3 regions of the Streptomyces sp. AK010 genome follow, and region 2 is predicted to be linked to each of the others. Evidence: riboswitches for the same ligand, from Rfam matches in the RefSeq annotation. Region 2 holds a riboswitch; each other region holds the start of a gene.

What was found. Region 2 has a riboswitch for cyclic di-AMP ahead of HDC93_RS28235 (M23 family metallopeptidase). Riboswitches for the same ligand answer to the same signal wherever they lie in the genome.
Positions count from the first base shown of each region.
Region 1: it holds a riboswitch for cyclic di-AMP, as region 2 does, so the genes downstream of both, HDC93_RS01200 (LysM peptidoglycan-binding domain-containing M23 family metallopeptidase) here and HDC93_RS28235 (M23 family metallopeptidase) in region 2, are expected to answer to the same signal.
Region 3: it holds a riboswitch for cyclic di-AMP, as region 2 does, so the genes downstream of both, HDC93_RS34015 (C40 family peptidase) here and HDC93_RS28235 (M23 family metallopeptidase) in region 2, are expected to answer to the same signal.

Region 1 covers NZ_JACHCX010000001.1:250,249-255,542, forward strand. Annotated here, with positions in the region: gene HDC93_RS01200 (LysM peptidoglycan-binding domain-containing M23 family metallopeptidase) at 1-780, opposite strand, end outside; cyclic di-AMP (ydaO/yuaA leader) riboswitch at 785-946, opposite strand; gene HDC93_RS01205 (alpha-galactosidase) at 1,257-3,332, opposite strand; gene HDC93_RS01210 (tyrosine-protein phosphatase) at 3,513-4,310, shown strand; gene HDC93_RS01215 (DUF6126 family protein) at 4,324-4,443, opposite strand; gene HDC93_RS01220 (helix-turn-helix domain-containing protein) at 4,440-5,084, opposite strand; gene HDC93_RS01225 (aspartate aminotransferase family protein) at 5,146-5,294, opposite strand, start outside.
Region 2 covers NZ_JACHCX010000017.1:61,463-66,756, reverse strand. Annotated here, with positions in the region: gene HDC93_RS28245 (pitrilysin family protein) at 1-954, shown strand, start outside; gene HDC93_RS28240 (pitrilysin family protein) at 951-2,339, shown strand; cyclic di-AMP (ydaO/yuaA leader) riboswitch at 2,543-2,707, shown strand; gene HDC93_RS28235 (M23 family metallopeptidase) at 2,720-3,511, shown strand; gene HDC93_RS28230 (GntR family transcriptional regulator) at 3,702-4,397, shown strand; gene HDC93_RS28225 (HPr family phosphocarrier protein) at 4,837-5,118, opposite strand.
Region 3 covers NZ_JACHCX010000027.1:13,444-18,737, reverse strand. Annotated here, with positions in the region: gene HDC93_RS34020 (hypothetical protein) at 1-584, opposite strand, end outside; gene HDC93_RS34015 (C40 family peptidase) at 663-1,832, opposite strand; cyclic di-AMP (ydaO/yuaA leader) riboswitch at 1,840-2,013, opposite strand; gene pcrA (DNA helicase PcrA) at 2,329-4,806, shown strand; gene HDC93_RS34005 (M23 family metallopeptidase) at 4,865-5,294, opposite strand, start outside.

The sequences.
Region 1 (5,294 bases), on a different contig from region 2:
CTGCCCGGCCGTCACAGTCTGGCCGGCCGAGACGGAGAGCTGGGACAGGTGGGCGTACTGGGCGTAGTGGCCGTCGTTCAGCTTGATGACGACCTGGTTGCCGTACGCGCCGCCCCAGCCGGCGGAGACGACCTCGCCCGCACCGACGGCCTTGAGGGAGGTGCCGGTCGGAACGACGAAGTCGACACCGGTGTGGTAGCCGCTGGACCACATGCTGCCGGACATGTGGTACGGGGTGCCGACGGTGGCACCGTCCACCGGGAGGGTGTAGCCGCTGGAGTTGCTCTCGGCCGCGGGCTTGGCGGCGGCCGGCTTGGCGGCGGTCTCCGCCTTCGGGGCCGACTCGACAGCGGACGACTTCTGGGCCGAGGCCTTCGGAGCCGCCGGGGCCGAGGCCTTCGGCGCGCTCGCGGCCTTCTTGCCGATCGACAGCTTCAGGCCCGGGTGGATCAGCGACGGGTCGGAGCCGACGGCGTCGCGGTTGTCCGAGTAGAGCTTCTTCCAGCCGCCGCTGACGTTCTGGTCGTCGGCGATCTTCGCGAGATAGTCGCCGGCCTTCACGGTGTACGTGCGGGCGCCGTTGGCCTTTTCTGCGGCCTTCTTCCCGGCGGCCGGAGCGGACTGGACGGTCTTTTCGGGAGCCGACTGCGGGGTGGCGGCGTGGGCGCCGGCGGCCCCCATGAGCGGCAGGGCGAGGGCGGCCCCGCCGGTTCCGGCGACGGCGATGGAGCGGGTGAAACGCTGGGTCTTGGGACGGCGGTGCTTACCGTTCGCGGGCATGGCGAATTCCTCTCCGGCGCCTGCGAGGTGAGCTGTCGGGTGCGAGCTGGAGATGCCCGGCCGCGCCGTGGCGCGACTTAACCCCAAGCCGTTCCGGGAACCGGAACAGGCGTCTTACCTGTGGGTCCCCCGCTCCTGCCGTACGTCGGGTCAGTGTGTGCGGACTCCGGGCGGCGGCAGGATTAGGCGTCCGTCCGGATTGGTGTGGAACGTAAGCGACCGAGACGCAATGGGACAAGCTCGCGGTTGCGCGCGACGGTGTTTCCCCCTGACGCGTCGGCACAAACGCCGTCACCGAGCGTGGATTACCGATCTCCGGCATTCCTCAAGGGGCCTGAATAACGCCAGAATTACGTGAACACGGCGACAACACATCGTCACGAATATGACGATGGTCACGCACCCCGACCTCATCTCCTTTACGATCGGGGCACGTTATCCCTTAGCGGCCCAAGCTCCCTATTCGGACAGAACGACTACTTCCGCTTAAGTCGGACGACCGCGGCATCCAAATCCCCGCGCAGACCGACGCGAAGTCCGTGATGCAGTAGTACGGCCCCTCGGTGAACTTCGCCCGTTTTGAGGCATTCGTACGAGGCTGACGGATCGAGGCCACGCAGCCGGAGCGCCGGCACGGGCTCGCCGTAGCGCTGCGCCTGGAGCCAGGCGAGGACGACGGCCTCGTCACCGAGGACGTACTGCACGGCACTGACCCCGCCCTCCGGGGGACGCAGCCGGTACAGGTCTCCGCGCTGTACCACGGACCGGATCTCCTTGTAGAGCGCCACCCACTCCCGCGCCTCGGCGAGCTCATCCTGTGTCCACCGCGTGAGGTCGCCGCCGACGCCGAGCACCCCGGCCATGGCGCTGACGAACCGGAACCGCAGGGAGCTGGCCCGCTGGTTGAGCATGGCGTTCGGGCTGTCGGTGACCCAGGCGGCCATGACCCGGGCCGGGTGGATCTGGCTGAAGCCGTGCTGGATGGCGAGCCGGTCCAGCGGGTCGGTGTTGTCCGAGGTCCACACCTGGTCCGTGCGGCTCAGCACGCCGAGGTCGATCCGGCCGCCGCCGCCCGAGCAGGACTCGAAGGCCACGCCCGGGTGGGCGGCCCGCAGCCGGTCCAGCAGGGCGTACAGGCCGTGCACGTGGTCGACCCACAGCCGCTGCGGGTAGGGGTCGTCCGGCCAGCCGGCGTCGGTGAAGCAGCGGTTGAAGTCCCACTTGACGTAGTCGACGGGAGCGCTGGAGAGAAGCCCGTCGAGCTGCTCCCAGAGGTACTCCCGGACGTCCTCGCGGGCGAGGTTGAGTACGAGCTGATTGCGGAATTCAGTCCGCTTTCGTCCTGGTTGGTACTGGACCCAGTCGGGGTGCGCGCGGTACAGGTCGCTGTCCGGGTTGACCATCTCGGGCTCGGCCCAGATCCCGAACTGCATGCCCAGGCCGTGCACATGGTCGGCGAGCGGCTGCAGCCCGCCCGGGAAGCGGTCGGGGTTGGGGGTCCAGTCGCCGAGTCCGGCCCGGTCGCTGGTGCGCGCCCCGAACCAGCCGTCGTCGACCACGAACAGCTCGACGCCCATGGCCGCGGCCCGCTCCGCGAGCGCCCGCTGCTGCTCCTCGGAGATGTCGAACTCCGTGGCCTCCCAGGAGTTGAACAGCACCGGCCGGTCCCGCTCGGCGTCCGGGACGACGTGCGCCCGCTGGTAGGCGTGCCAGGCGCGGCTGGCCCCGCCGAATCCGCCGTCGCTCCAGAGCCCGGCGAAGACGGGGGTCGTGTACGACTCCCCCGTGCCCAGCATCAGCAGGCCCGAGTCGTCGTGGCCGGCGCCGCCGGTGATCTGCACGCGCGCGTCCGGCAGCTGGGCCACGGCGATGCGCCACGACCCGGACCAGCCGAGGGCACAGCTGTAGACCTCGCCGTGCTCCTCGGCGGCGTCGGCGTCGAGGGCGACCCACGGCAGGTGCTGGTGCGAGGTGTGACCGCGGCGGCTGCCGATGACCTTCTCGCCGTGGGTGAGACCGGAGCGCGTCAGCCGGGACTCGGCGCCCCAGCGGCCGTGCAGCTGGGACAGCCGCCAGGCGTCGCGGTCGGGCAGGGTCCAGGTGGCGGAGTCGGCGCGCAGCAGTTCGAGGGCCGGCCCCCGGTTGGCCAGGGTCACCCACCGCTCGACGACATCCGACGAGGAGCGCATCCGGTAGTGCAGCGTGATGGCGAGGTCCCCGTCGCGGAACCGCAGGCGCAGCTCGCCGTCCTCGGTGTCGTGCCCCTCGAAGACCCACTCGGTGCCGCGCCGCCCGGCCGTGCGCACGGACAGTGCCGGGCGGACGAAACGGGGGCCGCCCTCGACCGGGTACTCCTCGCGTCCGTCGAGCGGGGACTCGAAGGGCCAGTAGTCCGGCAGCGGCCGGACGGCGAGGGCCTCGGCGTCGGCGAGGCCGATCCGGGGGCCCCAGTGCAGGTGCAGCAGTTCGTCCCGCTCGGTGACATGGACGGCGTAGCTGCTGGCCGGCCCGGAAAGTACCCACGTACGACCGTCTTCGGAGATGTCCGGCATCGCGCCCTCACAGATTCGAACAAGCCCGACCAGGTGCGACCAGGCGGCAACATCATCAAGGGCTGTGGGGGCTCGGGGCAACGCCCTGTGGACAACTCATTGCCCCAGGCAGTCATGTCGTATCGTCGACTCGTGCCCGCCGACGAGCCGCGGCGGCGGCGCCGAAGGGGAGGAGCCCTCGTGACACAGCAGGTCCCGTCGACCGAGCCCGAGCTGGCCGGAGTGCGCAACTTCCGTGATGTGGGCGGACTTCCGACCGTGGACGGACGGCGAGTGCGCCAGGGCGTGCTGTTCCGCAGCGGCCACCTCGCCCACGCGACCGGGGAGGACGCCGCCTTCCTGACGACTCTGGGCCTGCACACGATCTTCGACTTCCGCAATGCTGCCGACCAGAAGCTCGAGGGGCCGGATGTCGAGCTGCCCGGCGTGCGCAATGTGAACCTGCCGCTGAGCGACCCCGCCGACGGCGCCGAGTTCTGGAAGATGGTCCGCGACGGCGACCTGGACCAGCTGCGCGAGATCCTGTCGGACGGCAAGGGCGCGGGTCGTATGATCGCCTCGTACCGCACGATCATCAAGCACCGCACGGACGAGCACTCCCGGGTGCTGCACGCGCTCGCGCAGGACAGCGTCCCCGCGCTGATGCACTGCGCGGCGGGCAAGGACCGCGCGGGTCTGTCGGTCGCGGTGACGCTGCTGGCGGTGGGCGTCGAGCGCGAGGCGATCGTCGAGGACTACCTGAAGTCGAACGCCAAGCATCGCCGTTACAAGGTGCACCGCAGCAGCTCCGCCGCCTCGGCCTACTCCCCCGAGGTCATGGAGCTGCTCAGCCCCCTCTTCGACGCGCGCGCCGAGTACCTGACGGCGGCCTTCGACACCATCGAGGAGACCTGGGGCGGCGTCGACGCCTACCTGGAGAAGGGGCTGGACCTCACCCCGGAGACCCGGGAGCGGCTGCGCGAGCGGCTCCTCGACTGAGGGGCCGACGGGGCTACTTCGCGCCGAGCGCGAAGAGCAGGTACACGAACGCGGCGAAGATGTGGCCGGCGATGAGGTAGACGAACAGCCTCACCCACAGGGCGCGGGGGAACTTCTCCTCCATCTCGCTCATGACGCGCCTCCAGGAGTGGGGCCCAGGCACAGGGCGGCCGTGGGGCTCTGCAGCAGGGTGTGGACGAAGAGCAGGTCGACGCCGTCGTGGTCCTCGGCCGCGATCCGGTGCGGGGTGAGCGAGTCGAAGTGGGCGCTGTCGCCGGCCGCCAGCCGGTGTGTGCTGTCCCCGAGGCGCAGCCGCAGCCGGCCGCGCAGCACATGGAGCCACTCCTCGCCGGGGTGGACGCGCACGACGTCGCCCTGGGATCCGTGGGGGACGTGGACCCGCAGGGCCTGCATCCCGCGGCCCGGGGCGCCGGCCTGCCAGTACGTCCAGCCGCCGGCCGCCGTGGGTTCCATGTCGGCCGCGCGGATGACGGCGTCCCGTCCGGCGACCGTCTCGCCGAGCAGTTCGGCGACGGTCGTACCGTAGACACGGGCGAGCGCGAGCAGCATCGGCAGCGAGGGCTGGCGCTGCCCGGTCTCCAGACGGGAGAGGTGGGCGGGCGACAGCCCGGCGGCGCGGGCCGCGACCTCCAGGGTGAGGGAGGCCTGGCGCCGCAGGACCCGTAGCTGGGGCGCGACGGCGGGCAGCGCACCGGGCGCGGGTTCGGCCGGCGAGTCGGCCCCGGAGGGCCGCTCGGTCTCGGAGGGGCTCATGCCTCCATTCAGCCGGACCTTTGCCTCACCGGCAAATTTCTTGCCTCACAGGCAAATCCGGCTACCGGTTGGCCACCGCCTGCTTGACCAGGGTCTTCCCGAAGTCCCACACGAGCCCGCCGTTGTGCGCGTCGTCCATCACGGCCGTGAAGGCGTCGACGAACCGGTCCACCTCCCGCTCGCCGATGATCAGCGGCGGGATCAGCTTGA
Region 2 (5,294 bases):
GTCGTCAAGAACGAGCGCCGCCAGCGCTACGACAACGTCCCCTACGGCACCGCCTTCGAGAAGCTGACCGCCCTCGCCTACCCGGAGGGCCACCCCTACCACCACACCCCGATCGGCTCGATGGCCGACCTGGACGCCGCGACCCTGGAGGACGCGCGCGCGTTCTTCCGCACCTACTACGCGCCGAACAACGCCGTGCTCTCCGTGGTCGGCGACATCGACCCGGATCAGACGCTCGCCTGGGTCGAGAAGTACTTCGGCTCCATCCCCGGTCACGACGGCAAGCCCGCCCCGCGCGACGGGGCGCTTCCGGAGACCATCGGCGAGCAGCTGCGCGAGATCGTCGAGGAGGACGTCCCGGCCCGCGCCCTGATGGCCGCCTACCGGCTGCCGCACGACGGCACGCGCGCGTGCGACGCGGCCGACCTGGCCCTCACCGTCCTCGGCGGCGGCGAGTCCTCCCGCCTCTACAACCGGCTCGTGCGCCGCGACCGTACGGCCGTGGCGGCCGGCTTCGGCCTGCTGCGGCTCGCCGGGGCGCCCTCCCTGGGGTGGCTGGACGTGAAGACGTCCGGTGACGTGGAGGTTCCGGTCATCGAGACCGCCATCGACGAGGAGCTCGCCCGGTTCGCCGAGGAGGGCCCCACGCCCGAGGAGATGGAGCGCGCCCAGGCCCAGTTGGAGCGCGAGTGGCTGGACCGGCTCGGTACGGTCGCGGGCCGCGCCGACGAACTGTGCCGGTACGCCGTGCTCTTCGGCGACCCGCAGCTCGCCCTGACCGCCGTCCAGCGCGTGCTGGAGATCACGGCCGAGGAGGTCCAGGAGGTCGCCAAGGCCCGCCTGCGACCCGACAACCGCGCGGTGCTCGTCTACGAGCCCGTCGCCGACGAGACCGCCGGCACCACCGACGACACCGCAGCCGCGGCCGACGAGAACGAGGAGGCGGCCAAGTGACCGAGCTCGCCACGATGGACTTCCACCCCCGGCCGCAGGCGGGCGACGCCCGGCCGTGGGCCTTCCCGGCCCCCGAGCGCGGCACGCTCGACAACGGCCTGACGGTGCTGCGCTGCCATCGTCCCGGCCAGCAGGTCGTCGCCGTGGAGGTGCTGCTGGACGCCCCCTTGGAAGCCGAGCCGGCCGGACTCGACGGTGTGGCCACGATCATGGCCCGGGCCTTCTCCGAGGGCACCGACAAGCACTCCGCCGAGGATTTCGCCGCGGAACTGGAGCGCGCCGGTGCCACCCTCGACGCGCACGCCGACCACCCCGGTGTCCGGCTCAGCCTGGAGGTGCCCGCCTCCCGGCTCACCAAGGGCCTGGGTCTGATCGCCGACGCCCTGAGGGCGCCCGCCTTCGCCGACAGCGAGGTCGAGCGGCTGGTCAACAACCGCCTCGACGAGATCCCGCACGAGTTGGCCAACCCCTCCCGCCGCGGCGCCAAGGAGCTCTCCAAGGAGCTGTTCCCGGCGGACGCGCGCATGTCGCGGCCCCGGCAGGGCAGCGAGGAGACCGTCGCCGCCATCGACTCCGCGGCTGTACGCGCCTTCTACGAGAAGCACGTCCGCCCCGCCACGGCCACCGTCGTGGTCGTCGGCGACCTCACCGGCATCGATCTGGACGCCCTGCTCGGGGACACGCTGGGCGCCTGGACGGGCTCCTCGGCCGAGCCACGTCCCGTGCCTCCGGTCACCGCCGACGACACTGGCCGGGTCGTCATCGTGGACCGCCCGGGCGCCGTCCAGACGCAGCTGCTGATCGGCCGGATCGGGCCGGACCGGCACGACCGCGTATGGCCCGCGCAGGTGCTCGGCACGTACTGCCTCGGCGGCACCCTCACCTCCCGCCTGGACCGTGTCCTGCGCGAGGAGAAGGGCTACACCTACGGCGTACGGGCGTTCGGCCAGGTCCTCAGGTCCGCCCCGGACGGCACGGGTGCCGCGATGCTCGCCATAAGCGGCTCCGTCGACACCCCCAACACCGGTCCCGCCCTCCAGGACCTCTGGACGGTGCTGCGCACCCTCGCCGCCGAGGGACTGACCGACGCCGAGCGGGACGTCGCCGTGCAGAACCTGGTGGGTGTGGCGCCGCTGAAGTACGAGACGGCGGCGGCCGTCGCGAGCACGCTGGCCGACCAGGTCGAGCAGCACCTCCCCGACGACTACCAGGCCACGCTGTACCGGCAGCTCGCCGCGACCGGCACCGTGGAGGCCACCGCGGCGGCCGTGAGCGCCTTCCCGGTGGACCGTCTGGTGACCGTCCTCGTCGGTGACGCGGCGCAGATCAAGGCGCCGGTCGAGGCCCTCGGCATCGGCGAAGTCACCGTCGTCGCCGCCGAGTAGCGGCACGCGGAACGACACGCGCTCAGGGGCCCTGGTTTGTCTTCAAAGGCACCAGGGCCCCTGTATGCCCGAATTGGGATGGGAGTTGCCTGTCTGCCCTGTGGGATGCGCTACAAAAGCCGGGTTTCGTTTGGGAATTGAAAGTGGCGCCGCTTAGCGTCATCCGGGCTGTTCGTCAGGTAGTGCGCCGCACCCGCGGCACCGGACAGTCATCGCCGAGTCCCCGTACGGCGCGAGCCAGGGGAGCCGGGGACCCATCGCAGTCCCTGGGGTGAATCGGGCGCCCGCGCGAGTCGCGAGGGAGTCCGTAGGAGACCTTCCTGCTCCGAACCCGTCAGCTAACCCGGTAGGCGAGAGGGAAGGAAAGGACCAGCCACCACATGGCGTTCACTCGCGCCACCGGGAAGCACCGTCGTCCCAGCAGGATGCAGCGCTCCACCGCCCGCGCGGCGGGCGTCGCGGCCCTCGCCACCACCGGCGTGATCGGCACCGTGGCGGCCCCCGCTGCCTTCGCCGCCGAGCCCAGCGCCGAGCAGACCGGCCTCACGCCGGTCGTCATCACCATGGGCGACACCGTGGCCCAGCAGATCGACGCCCAGGCGCTCGCGCAGCAGCACGCCGCCGACGAGGCCGCCGCCAAGCAGAAGGCCGAGGAGGCCGCCCGCAAGCGGGCCGCCGAACTCGCCGAGCGGGCCAAGGAGGCGGCCGAGAAGGCCCGCGAGGCCAAGGAGCGCGCCGCCCGCGAGGCCGAGCGCAAGCGCCTCAACTCCTTCGTGCCCCCGATCTCCGGCTCGTACGTCTCCACCAGCTACAAGGCCAGCAGCGGTCTGTGGTCCTCCGGCAGCCACACCGGCGTCGACTTCCACGCCGCCAGCGGCACCTCCGTCCACGCGGTCGGCGCGGGCACCGTCGTCGAGGCCGGCTGGGGCGGCTCCTACGGCAACCAGGTCGTGATCAAGATGAACGACGGGACGTACACCCAGTACGGTCACCTGTCCTCCATCGGCGTCTCGGTGGGCCAGCAGGTCACCCCGGGCCAGCAGATCGCCCTGTCCGGCGCGACCGGCAACGTCACCGGCCCGCACCTGCACTTCGAGGCCCGCACCAGCCCCGAGTACGGCTCGGACATCGACCCGGTCGCCTACCTCCGCTCGCACGGCGTGAGTGTCTGACCGCAACCTCTCCGCTTCCCCCGAAAGCCCCGGCTCCCCGAGCCGGGGCTTTTCGCCGTTTACGGCCCCCCGCTGTCCAAAAAATATCCATGGATTGTCGCCTGCCGTCGGAAATTCCGGCTCATTGCAATAGAGTCACGGAACGCACGCCGCTCGTCGGCGTTTCACGGGGATTAAGCGGAGGTCGGTCATGCGTATTCCCGCGCACTCGGTGTGCACGGCCATCCGGGACGACATCGTCGCGGGTGTCCACGCACGCGGCAGCCGGCTCACCGAGGAACTCCTCGCACGCCGCTACGGCGTCTCGCGGGTGCCCGTCCGGGAGGCGCTGCGCACGCTCGAGGCCGAGGGTTTCGTGGTGACCCGCCGGCACGCGGGCGCGTGCGTGGCGGAACCCACCGAGCAGGAGGCCGGCGACCTGCTGGAGATGCGCATGCTGCTGGAGCCGCTCGGTGCGGCCCGCGCCGCCCAGCGCCGCACCGAGGCGCATCTGAAGGTCCTGCGCGGCCTCGTCCGGCTGGGCCAGGAGCGGGCCCGCCGCGGGAACAGTGACGACCTGCGCTCTCTCGGCGGCTGGTTCCACGAGACGCTCGCCCAGGCCTCCGGCAGCCCCGCGCTGACCTCGATGCTCACCCAGCTCCGCCACAAGATCGCCTGGATGTACGCCGTGGAGGCGCCGGCCAGCCCGGTGGAGTCCTGGACCGAGCACGGCGCGATCGTGGACGCGGTGGCGCGCGGGGACGGCGAGCGCGCGCGGGCGGTCACGGCGCTGCACACCGAGCGCGCCAAGGGCGCGCACCGCCTGCGGTTCGGCTCCGCCCAGGAACGCGCCGACCGTGTGAGGAACTCGCAACATCCCGTAAACACAGCGAGCCCGCGGCATTAACACGGCGGCCGTATACAAAGAGCAGTCAATTCCCGGGGGCTTATTTCCGCTGCCCGGATTCTCGGAATTCCAGGCAACGTGGACCGGGAATGGCGAAGTGTCGCCCGCGCCGAACGGGGATTAGGGCGAGGACCCGTCCTTGTCGACCGGGGAATGATGATCGTCCCGCGCGCGTCACCCGGGAACGGTGAAGGGCCCGCCCGCGTCACCCGGGAACGGTGAAGGGCCCGCCCGCGTCACCCGGGAACGGCGAAGGGCCCGCCCGCGTCACCCGGGAACGGTGAAGGGCCCGCCCGCGTCACCCGGGAACGGTGAAGGGCCCGCCCGCGTCACCCGGGAACGGCGAAGGGCCCACCCGCGTCACCCGGGAACGGCGAAGGGCCCGCCCGGTGGATTCGGACGAGCCCCTCGCTGTGCGCCGGATCGGGCGCTCGGCGGATCAGACGGTCTCGGGCAGTTCCTCGAGACCCTCGGAGACCAGCTTGGCGAGCCGGTCCAGGGCGGCGTCCGCGCCCTCGGCGTCGGAGGCGAGGACGATCTCCTCGCCCCCCTGGGCGCCGAGGCCCAGGACGGCCAGCATGGAGGCCGCGTTGACGGGGTTGCCGTCAGCCTTGGCGATCGTCACCGGGACGCCTGCGGCCGTGGCGGCTCGGACGAAGATGGAGGCGGGGCGGGCGTGGAGACCCTCGGCCCAGCCGACGTTGACGCGGCGCTCAGCCATGTGTTGCTGCCCTTCGGTTTTCAGGGTTGTCTAGACCAGTTTCCCATATCGTGAAGCCCACCAGGAGCGGTCCTCGCGTTCCACTCCAGGGGTGCCGTCGGATCGCGGCCTCGACCCGACTGACGCCCTCCACAGACTGCCTCGCGCCCGCTGCCGGACGCTAGCCGTACTCTGGG
Region 3 (5,294 bases), on a different contig from region 2:
CTGAGGAGTTTCGCCCCGGCCAGGGAGGAGACGGCGAGGGCGCCGGCCGCGAGCCAGTGGTCCCCGCGCCCCTCCTCCACCTGCCGGGGCTGGAAGCGGAACAGGGCGAAGCAGTAGAGGGCGAGCCCCAGCCAGAACAGCACCAGGGCCGCGTGGGCGAGCCAGGCCGCCGAGTCCGCCGCGGCGAGCGTCGCGCCGAGCACGGCGAGCCCTTCGGTGGCCACGCAGCGCAGGAACACCGTTCCGCGCCGCCCCTGGGCCTCCGCGGTGAGCAGCACCGCCCAGAGCAGCATGGCGAGGGCCAGCAGGGCTTCGGCGAGGGCCTGCAGGCCTGCCGCGGAGAAGCCGGTGCCCAGGACGGCGGTCGCCGCCACGGTGGTGAGCGCGGCCGGCGTCTCCGCCCGCCACGCGCCGTGCCTCCGCTGGGCGAGGCCCGCGGCCGCCACCAGCCAGGCCGCGCAGGCCAGGCCGAGGGCGATGCGGGAGAGGACGTCGTATTCCGCCGAGTCGAGACCGACCGACACGATGCCGGTCGCCAGCGCATACGTCGCCCACCAGGTGGCAAACGGGGAGGGACCGGGCATAGCGCCGATGCTAGAGAGCGCCGCGCGGGTTACGGGAGGGGCACGCGCGTGTGCCCCTCAAAAACGTGGCGGGACTTCTCAGGCCGGGCGCACCACGCTGTGGATCGCGGACTCGCCGTCGTAGTAGATCGACTCCTCGCGCACGTACGTGCCGGGCTTCGGGGCGTGGATCATCATGCCGTTGCCGATGTAGATCCCGACGTGGGTGACGTCGTCGTAGAAGAAGACCAGGTCGCCGGGCCGGGCCTGGGAGAGCGGGACCGTGGTGCCGGCGTTCACCTGGTCGTAGGTCGTGCGCGGCAGGGTGACGCCCGCGGCCTTCCAGGCGGCCTGGGTGAGGCCGGAGCAGTCGTAGGAGCCGGGTCCGACCGCGCCCCACACGTACGGCTTGCCGATCTGGGCCCGGGCGAAGGCGAGCGCCTTGTCGGCCTTGGTGGCGTACGAGGAGTCGGCCGGTGCCGTCGAGGGGGACGAGCCGGAGCCAGACGAGGAGGGCCCGCTGTCCTGCTGCTGAGCCGCCTCCTCCTGCGCCTTCTGCTGCGCGGCCTGCTGCCGGGCCAGCTCGTCGGCCTTGCGGGCGGCCTCCGCCCGCTTCTCCTTCTCGATCGCCGCGAGCCGGGCCTTCTCCTCAACGGTCAGCTTCGACATCAGCTCACGCGCGTCGGCGAGCTTGCGCTGGACGGTGGCCTTGGCCGTCTTCAGGCCGTCCTGCGAGTCGGTGAGCGTCTCTAGGCTCTCGGTGGCCTCCTGGCGCTTCTTCATCGTCTCGGACTGCTGCGTGACGTAGTCGTCGACCGCGACCTTCTGGCGGCCGGTCATCCGGTCCATCAGCTGGGTCTGGTCGAAGTAGTCCTGCGGGGTGTCCGCGAGCAGGAACGTCGCGGTGTCCGGGGCGGCGGCGCCGGTGCGGTACTGGGCGGAGGCGAAGGAACCCAGCTCCTCGCGCGCCTCGTTGAGCTTCTGGGTGCGCTCGGCGACGTCGTCGAGGAGGGTGTCGGCGCGCTTGCGCTGCTTCGCGGTCTTCTCCTTGGCCGCGTTGTACTTGTCGGTCGCCGACTCGGCCTGGCGGTACAGGTCGTCGACCTTCTTCTCGACTTCCTCCAGGCTGGGCTTGTCGTCGGCCGCGGGGGCGGCGTTGGCCGACTGGGACAGCAGGGCCACGGAGGTGAGGGCCGCCGTGGCGAGGGCGGGGGTCCGTATGCCTGCCACGCGCGTACCCGTAGGACGCGACTTGCGGTGCGACGCCAAGGGAGGCGACTCCTTCCACGTTCCGCCTACCGAGTTAGCTGTCGGGTTCGGGCGGGTGGTTCGGAAGGTTTGCCCTACGGCCGTCTCCGTACAGGGAGTCGGGCCGATTCACCCCAGGTTCACGGTTGGGTCCCCGGCTCCGGCTGCCGCTGCGGCGTGCCGGACTCGGCGGAGGCCGCGCGGCCCGGCGACGTTCGCCGGTGGGGGTCATGCGGCCTGGTCGCACGGTAGCCAACTCGTGTGGCCCCTGTGAAGGTTGATGGGTGATATGCCCGATACATTTTCGTGACCTTACTCAAGAGCCTTGCCGATAGTGAGCGATCGAGGGGGATTGGTCGCGATTCATCCGCAATTGCGGGGGGCGTAGCAGTCCGTGATCATGCGGTCATGGAGGGCGACAAGAAGCCGTCGGTCGGTCGGCGGGAGCCCCGGCGCGGGGGCGATGTTCTCAGGGCGGCGGCGGGCTGTCAGTGGGGCGCCCTAGACTCGGAGAGCGATGAGCAGCCTCTTTGACGACAACTTCCTGGCGAACCTCCAGGCCCAGCGGGGCCCGGCCGACGAGCCCCCGCCGCCACCCGAGGACGATCACGTACCGGAGCCGATTCCGGACGATCTGTTCGGCGGGAAGTTCGACGCGCCCCCGGACCGGGACGCCTACTACCGCGACGGCGCCCCCCGCCCGGTGATCGACTCCGCCGCGCTGCTGGAAGGGCTGAACGACAACCAGCGCGCCGCCGTCGTCCACTCCGGCTCCCCCCTGCTCATCGTGGCCGGAGCCGGTTCCGGCAAGACCCGGGTGCTCACGCACCGCATCGCCCACCTGCTCGCCGAGCGGGACGTGCACCCGGGCCAGATCCTCGCGATCACCTTCACCAACAAGGCCGCCGGCGAGATGAAGGAACGCGTCGAGCAGCTCGTCGGCCCGCGCGCCAACGCCATGTGGGTCATGACCTTCCACAGCGCGTGCGTGCGCATCCTGCGCCGGGAGAGCAAGAAGCTCGGCTTCACCTCCTCCTTCTCGATCTACGACGCCGCCGACTCCAAGCGCCTGATGGCCCTGGTCTGCCGCGACCTGGACCTCGACCCCAAGCGCTTCCCGCCGAAGTCCTTCAGCGCCAAGATCAGCAACCTGAAGAACGAGCTGATCGACGAGGAGGACTTCGCCGCCCAGGCCACCGACGGCTTCGAGAAGACCCTCGCCCAGGCCTACGCCATGTACCAGTCGCGGCTGCGCGAGGCGAACGCCCTCGACTTCGACGACCTGATCATGACGACGGTCAACCTGCTGCGCGCCTTCCCGGACGTCGCCGAGCACTACCGCCGCCGCTTCCGCCATGTGCTGGTGGACGAGTACCAGGACACCAACCACGCCCAGTACGCCCTCGTCCGCGAGCTCGTCGGCACCTCCGAGCACCCCGTCGACGTCCCGCCCGAGGCGGAGGTCCCGCCCGCCGAGCTGTGCGTGGTGGGTGACGCCGACCAGTCGATCTACGCCTTCCGCGGCGCGACCATCCGCAACATCCTCCAGTTCGAGGAGGACTACCCGGACGCGACGACGATCCTGCTCGAGCAGAACTACCGCTCCACGCAGACGATCCTCAGCGCCGCCAACGCCGTCATCGAGCGCAACGAGTCCCGCCGCCCCAAGAACCTGTGGACCAACGCGGGCGCCGGTGCGCAGATCACCGGCTACGTCGCCGACACCGAGCACGACGAGGCGCAGTTCGTCGCCGAGGAGATAGACCGCCTCACCGACGCGGGCGACGCGAAGGCCGGCGACGTCGCGGTCTTCTACCGCACCAACGCCCAGTCCCGTGTCTTCGAAGAGATCTTCATCCGCGTCGGCCTGCCCTACAAGGTCGTCGGCGGCGTCCGCTTCTACGAGCGCAAGGAGGTCCGGGACGTCCTGGCCTACCTGCGCGTGCTCGCCAACCCCGAGGACTCGGTGCCGCTGCGCCGGATCCTCAACGTCCCCAAGCGGGGCATCGGCGACCGCGCCGAGGCGATGATCGACGCCCTGTCCCAGCGCGAGAAGATCAGCTTCCCGCAGGCGCTCAAGCGCGTCGACGAGGCGTACGGCATGGCCGCGCGCTCCACCAACGCCGTCAAGCGGTTCAACACGCTGATGGAGGACCTCCGCACCATCGTCGAGTCCGGCGCCGGACCGGCCACGGTGCTGGAGGCAGTCCTGGAGCGCACCGGCTACCTCGCCGAGCTCCAGGCCTCCACCGACCCGCAGGACGAGACCCGGATCGAGAACCTCCAGGAACTCGCCGCCGTCGCCATGGAGTTCGAGCAGGAGCGCGGTGAGGACGAGCAGGCCTCGCTGTCCGACTTCCTCGAGCAGGTCGCGCTGGTCGCGGACTCCGACCAGATCCCCGACGAGGAGGACGGCGACGGCGTCATCACCCTCATGACCCTGCACACCGCCAAGGGCCTTGAGTTCCCCGTCGTCTTCCTGACCGGCATGGAGGACGGCGTCTTCCCGCACATGCGTGCCCTCGGCCAGACAAAGGAGCTGGAGGAGGAGCGGCGCCTGGCCTACGTCGGCATCACCCGCGCGCGGGAGCGGCTCTACCTGACCCGGTCCACGCTGCGCAGCGCCTGGGGTCAGCCCTCGTACAACCCGCCCTCCCGGTTCCTGGAGGAGATCCCGCCGACCCACGTGGAGTGGAAGCGGACGGGAGCGACCACGCCCGCATCCTCCGGGCCGGTCTCGGCGGTGGCGGCCTCGCTGTCGTCGTCCCGCTCGCGCTCGTCGGCGTCGGGCGCCTCCGGGTTCGCCACGCGACGCACCTCCGAGAAGCCCGTGGTGTCACTGGCGGTCGGGGACCGGGTCACGCACGATCAGTTCGGACTCGGGACCGTCGTCGGAGTCAAGGGCACGGGCGGCAACGCCGAGGCGACGATCGACTTCGGCGACACCAAGCCGAAGCGGCTGCTCCTGCGGTACGCGCCGGTGGAGAAGCTGTAGCGCCCTGAGATGTGCCGGTGGGCCCCTGTCCGCTCGACGGACGGGGGTTGCCGGGACGTTACATCGGGTCGATGCCGTGGCTGCGCAGCCACGGGAGCGGGTCGATCGCCGAGCCGCCGCCCGGGCGCACCTCGAAGTGCAGGTGCGGGCCGGTGGAGTTGCCGGAGTTGCCGGAGCGCGCGATCGGATCGCCGGCCTTCACGGTCGTACCCGAGGGGACCGTGTAGGTGGAGAGGTGGCAGTACCACGTCTCCGTGCCGTCCTTCGCGGTCAGGATCAGCATGTTGCCGTACGCGCTGTTCCACTGCGTGCGGACGGTGCCGTCGGTCGCGGCCATCACGGTCGTGCCGTACGAGACGGGGAAGTCGATGCCGGTGTGCAGGGACATCCAGTTGATGCCGGACTGGCCGTAGGTGGCGCTGAGTCCGTGCCGCGCGACCGGCAGGGCGAACTTGGGGCGCATCCGCTCCTTGCGGGCCGCCTCCTCC